Linked DNA regions of Pontimicrobium sp. SW4. The protein of the gene in region 1 interacts with the protein of each later gene in a pairwise test. Links are inferred from orthologs where the notes say so. Each region holds a gene or a part of one and is shown on either strand. Other genes may lie near its edges.

Region 1 (2,893 bases):
TATAATGCTATAGATATCTAAAGCTATCAATATTATGATATGAAAAGGAAAACGGTTAAATATCCTACGCAAATTCATTGTTATTAATATACTAATACTTAAACAAAAATAAGCAGCTATATATAATAAGTTTCCTCCATAATAAAGAATATCATCAATTAAAATAGAGTTTTCGGCTAAAGGAAAAAAGACTCCTGAAAACTCCGAAATAGAATATAATACCAAAAAATAAAAGAAATAAGATTTCTTGCATTTGTTAGATATACAATACAAAACTGTTAGTAATGGCAACAATAAAGACCTAACTATACTACCAATATCTTGCAATCCAAATATTTGGAAACCAAGAAAAGTAATAGTAAGCACTATTATTATACCTAGCAATAATTTTGTCTTTCGCATATAGATTTGGGGTCTATTTGTCAGACAAATATAACAATATATTACAATTGAACGATAAAAAAGTGCTTTTTATCGATAAAAAACTCTATTTATAATTATTCTAAATAATTAACTGTAAGAAGTCTTTTTCATTGATTATAGGAATATTTAAACTATTAGCTTTTTCACGCTTACTTGGTCCCATTTTATCTCCAGCCACTAAATAAGTCGTTTTAGAAGAAATTGATGAAGAAACCTTACCTCCATTATCTTCTATAAGTTTCTTTAATTCAGTACGTGAAACTGTTTCAAACACACCAGAAACAACGAAAATTTGATCTTTCAGTTTTTCTGTCTGATTTGCTAAAACCTCCTCAGATAAAGCCAATTGAATACCAAATGCTTTTAACCTATCAATAATATGTCTATTTTCTTCTGAAGCAAAAAAATCAACAACACTTTCTGCTATTTTAATCCCTATCTCATCAACTGCTACCAAATCTATTATAGTCGCTTGAGATAAAGCCTCTATGCCTTTATAGTGTTTTGCAAGCTTTTTAGCAACCGTTTCACCTACATATCGTATTCCTAAAGCAAACAATACACGTTCAAAAGGAATTTGTTTGGATGCTTCAATACCATTTACCAGATTTTCAGCACTTTTTTCTGCCATTCGTTCCAAAGGCATCACCCTCTCCTTTGTTAATTCATATAAATCTGAATAATTACTAATCAATCCTTCATTAACCAATAATGCAACCGTTTCTCCTCCTAACCCTTCAATATCCATAGCTTTTCTAGATATGAAATGCTGTATTCTTCCAATAATTTGTGGATTACAACCATTATAATTAGGACAATAATGTTGTGCTTCCCCTTCTTGCCTTACTAATTCAGTATTGCATTCTGGACAATGGGTTATATATTGTGTAGATAAAGAATTTATTGGTCGCTTGGTTAAATCTACAGCAACAATTTTAGGGATGATCTCCCCTCCTTTTTCAACAAACACCTCATCTCCAACTCTAATATCTAATTTTTTAATTTGGTCTGCATTATGCAACGACGCTCGTTTCACGGTTGTTCCAGCCAATTCCACAGGCTCTAAATTGGCTACAGGTGTAATAGCTCCTGTACGACCAACTTGGTAGCTAATCTCATTTAATGTAGTGGAAACTTGTTCTGCTTTAAATTTATAAGCCATTGCCCAACGTGGCGCTTTGGCAGTATAGCCCAATTCTTCTTGTTGTTGCAAATCATTGACTTTAATTACAACGCCATCTGTTTCGTAAGGTAGATTATGACGATGTACATTCCAATAATCAACAAACTCTAAAACAGCATCGATGGAGTTTACCAATTTTGCAGCATTTGGGACTTTAAACCCCATTTGTCTTGCAAGTTCTAAGCTTTCAAATTGTGTGTTAATTCCTAAATTAGAACCTGTAATATTATATAGTAAGCACTCTAAAGGTCGTTTTGCAACCTCAGCACTATCTTGTAGTTTCAAGCTTCCAGAAGCCGTATTTCTTGGATTTCTATAAGGCTCCTCTCCTATTTCTATACGTTCTTCGTTCATTTTGTTGAACCCTTCAAATGGCAATACAATTTCACCTCGAATATCAAATTTTGAAGGATAATTCCCTTTTAATTTCAAAGGCACCGATTTAATAGTCTTAATATTGGCAGTAACATTATCACCTTGTGTACCATCTCCTCTAGTAACAGCTTTAACTAGATTTCCATTTTCATAAGTCAAACTTATGGAAGCACCATCATATTTAAGCTCACATGTATATTTCACATCACCATCTATCATTTTCTTAATACGTGTTTCCCAATCCAATAAATCTTCTTTTGAATACGAATTATCCAACGAATACATTCTGTGTTCATGAACAACAGTTTCGAAATTCTTTGTTATTTCTCCTCCAACACGCTTTGTTGGCGAGTCAACTTCAGCAAATTCTGGATATTTTGTTTCTAACTCTTGAAGTCGTTTTAACTTTATATCAAACTCATAATCACTTATAGTTGGCTTATCGAAAACGTAATAATTATAGTTGTGCAAACGAAGTTCTTCGCTTAGTTTTTTTATTTGTTGCTGAATATCCATAAAATAATTTCAGAAAAAGTTATCTTTTTAGGCTATATTTAAAGCTTCTAATATACTAAAATGCATTACAAGAAAATACTCGTCACTCTGCTTTTTATGAGCATTTTATTCAACTGTAAAGAAGACAAAAAATTAACTACAGAATTGTTAATAATTCCACAACCATCAGAAGAAATTGTTAATCAAGGTCAATTCATCTTAAATTCTTCAACTGGAATTAGTTATGATGATACTTTTAAAATTTCCGCCGAATTCTTAAAGTCTTTTATTCAAGATGGCAGCAATATAAAACTAGAAGGCAGTAATTTAATTTCATTTATTAAAGACGAAAATCTTACTAATGAAGGTTATTCTTTAGAGATTCTTCCAAAAAGCATAAACATAAAAGCTAAAACG
Region 2 (3,540 bases), 1.9 Mb from region 1 along the record:
TAATGTAAATGTAGTATATCCCTAGCAAAAAATAAGCCAAATTTTCGTTAAGAAATTTTGTCAGTCTATACTTAGTTTTCCTTCCCTTGAAAAGGGAAGGTGTCACATAGTGACGGAAGGGTTATCAACCACCTCGTCTTCATTTCGTTTCACAGAAATGAAGCCACTTCTCCTTAAAAAGGAGGAGAGTTTTTTATTCGTTAGCCAACAATATTCACAATTTTACCAGGAACTACAATTACTTTTTTAGGTTCTCGACCTTGTAATTGCTCTTTAGTTTTGTCGTTTGCCAATACAGCTTTTTCAATGTCATCTTTACTTAAATCTAATGATAGCTCTAATGTGAAACGCATTTTACCATTAAACGAAATTGGATAATTTTTAGTACTTTCTACCAAATGACTTTCATCAAATTTTGGAAAATCTGCTGTTGAAATCGATTTGTCATGACCTAACTGATTCCATAATTCCTCAGCGATATGAGGTGCATAAGGTGAGATTAACACCAATAACGGTTCTAAAATTTGTTTGCTTGTACACTTTTGAGCAGTGAGCTCATTACATGCAATCATAAAGGTAGAGACTGATGTATTAAAAGAGAAATTTTCAATATCTTCTTCTACTTTCTTTATGGTTTTATGTAATGTTTTTAGGGTGTCTTTAGTTGGTGCAACGTCTGTAACTTTAAAACCATTGTCGTCATTATACAACTTCCATAATTTTTTAAGGAAACTATGCACGCCTGTAATTCCAGCCGTATTCCAAGGTTTGTATTGCTCTAATGGCCCAAGAAACATTTCATACAGACGCAAGCTGTCTGCTCCATAATCGATACAAATTTGATCTGGATTGACCACGTTGTATTTAGATTTGGACATTTTTTCGACGTCGCGTTTTACCTTGAAAGTTCCATCATCTTCATAAATGAATTCTGCATCCTTAAAATCCTGATTCAACGGGTGCTTTTTAAAAGCATTAACATCTAATTCATCTGACGAGTTAACAATATTTACATCTGCATGAATTTGATTAATAACATATTCAACATTTACATGTTCTGATCCTGGGAAATTCTCTAATATTGCCTTTTGAACAAAATCAATTTTATTTTGATAAATATTCGAAGATTCAAAGCTATCGACCTTTGATTCAGAAATAAAAATCGCATTATTCAGAATCAATTTTGAGCAAAACTCCTGAACTTCCTTGCTGTCATAAATGTTATTATCAGATTGGTTAATTTGTAGTAAAGCTCGATATACAAAAGCACTAGTCCCCAAAATCATTCCTTGGTTAATCAATTTTTTAGCAAACTCATCATGAGGTACTAGACCCAAATCAAACATAAACTTTTGCCAGAAACGGGAGTATAATAAATGTCCTGTGGCATGTTCGCTTCCTCCTATATATAGATCGACTTGCTGCCAATAGTTAATGGCATCTTGAGAGAATATTTCCTCATCATTTTGAGGATCCATATAACGATTAAAATACTGTGAGCTTCCTGCCCAACCAGGCATTGTGTTTAATTCAAGAGGATAGACGCCATTATGAGACCCTTCGACTGCGCTCAGGGTGACAAGGTCATTTGAGACTACTTTATTATTTTTTGTATCCCAAGCCCAATGTGTGGCGTTTCCTAAAGGTGGTTCACCCGTTTCGGTTGGTAAATATTTTTCTACTTCTGGTAAAGTGATTGGTAAATACTCAACATCAATCATTTGTGGCATACCATTGACGTAATACACAGGGAATGGCTCTCCCCAATAACGCTGACGAGAAAACACTGCATCACGCAATCTGTAATTGGTCTTTCCTTCGCCTTGACCTAGTTTTTCTAATTCATAAATAGCTGTTTTTACAGCTTTTTTATACGTCAACCCATTTAAAAAATCACTATTTGCAATAATGGTATTGTCTTTATCTGCAAAGGCTTCTTTAGAAATATCTACACCTTCAAAAATATTAGGAATAGGAATATTAAAGTGTTTAGCAAAATCGTAATCACGTTGGTCACCACAAGGTACTGACATAACTGCTCCTGTCCCATAACCAGCTAACACGTAATCGCCAATCCAAATGGGAATTGGTTCTTTGGTAAAAGGATGCTCAGCATAAGCTCCTGTAAACGCACCGGAAATGGTTTTTACATCTGCCATTCTATCACGTTCACTACGTTTTGCAGTTGCTTCAATATAAGCCTCAACCTCAGCTTTTTGTTCTGGTGTAGTGATTTTTGACACTAGTTCATGTTCTGGAGCTAAGGTCATAAAAGACACACCAAAAATGGTATCAGGACGTGTTGTAAATACAGAAATTTGATGAGACCCTTCGACTGCGCTCAGGGTGACATTTGGCAATACATTAAAAGTAACCGAAGCACCAACCGATTTTCCAATCCAATTGCGTTGGATTTCTTTTAGTGGTTCTGGCCAATCAATGGTGTCCAACCCTTGAAGCAAACGTTCAGCATAAGCAGAAATACGCATACTCCATTGTGTCATTTTTTTCCTAATAACTGGATGTCCTCCACGCTCAGACACACCATTGACAATTTCGTCATTGGCTAGCACTGTTCCTAAGGCAGGACACCAGTTTACTTCGGTTTCAGCTAAATAGGTTAATCTGTATTTTAGTAAAATTTCTTGTTGTTGTTCTGATGAATAATTGTTCCATTCATCCGCTGTAAATATTTCTACATCATCATCACATTTAGCATTGACATTTGCGTTTCCTTCAGCTTCAAAAACTTTAATCAGTTCTGATATGTTTTCAGCTTTATCAGAATCGTTATTATACCAAGAATTAAACAGTCGAATGAAAATCCACTGCGTCCATTTGTAATAACTTGGGTCAGACGTTCTGACTTCACGAGACCAATCGAATGAAAAACCAATTTGGTCTAACTGACGACGATAGGTTTTGATGTTTTCTTCGGCAGTAATTGCTGGATGTTGGCCAGTTTGAATGGCATACTGTTCTGCAGGCAACCCGAAACTATCATACCCTTGAGGATGCAGCACATTAAACCCTTTATGACGTTTGTAACGTGCATAAATGTCACTAGCAATATACCCTAATGGATGTCCAACATGCAATCCTGCTCCAGATGGATAAGGGAACATATCTAACACATAATATTTTGGCTTTTCTGACTTGTTTTCCGCTTTAAACGTTTGGTTGTCTGCCCAATATTTTTGCCATTTGGCTTCTATCTCGTTGAAATGGTATTTCATCGTATTGCTTTCCGTAATTAAAAGCGCAAATTTACGGTTAATAAAGAAAACAGTAAAACCTTTAAGAAAATTAGTAATTATTATTTTGTAAGACGCTACATATTATGTAACATTGCTACTTTAAATGTAGCATCATGAATAATAAATCACAGCCAACCCCTGGAAAACCAGTAAGAGGATCGAAAACAGGTCAGCCAATAATGGTGATTTTTGATTTGTTAGGTAGAAACTGGTCAATGGGTGTTATTTGGCATTTAAATAATGGCCCAAGTACTTTTAGAGCATTACAAGCTTATTGCGAAAA

Evidence for each region. Proteins that work in one complex are often made in the same cells at the same time.
Region 2: the proteins of ligA (region 1) and ABGB03_RS00335 interact in binary tests that used the Escherichia coli proteins (3 or more experiments, as listed by UniProt). The link is inferred for Pontimicrobium sp. SW4 from one-to-one orthologs.

The regions. Positions count from the first base shown.
Region 1 is NZ_CP157199.1:1,962,339-1,965,231, forward strand. It holds ligA (NAD-dependent DNA ligase LigA), read right to left. Parts: upstream 2,498-2,893; coding sequence 503-2,497; downstream 1-502. Other genes in the region: ABGB03_RS09190 (hypothetical protein), read right to left, coding at 1-402; ABGB03_RS09200 (family 20 glycosylhydrolase), read left to right, coding at 2,594-2,893. UniProt on the Escherichia coli protein: DNA ligase that catalyzes the formation of phosphodiester linkages between 5'-phosphoryl and 3'-hydroxyl groups in double-stranded DNA using NAD as a coenzyme and as the energy source for the reaction.
Region 2 is NZ_CP157199.1:62,856-66,395, reverse strand. It holds ABGB03_RS00335 (class I tRNA ligase family protein), read right to left. Parts: upstream 3,237-3,540; coding sequence 201-3,236; downstream 1-200. Other genes in the region: ABGB03_RS00330 (helix-turn-helix domain-containing protein), read left to right, coding at 3,371-3,540.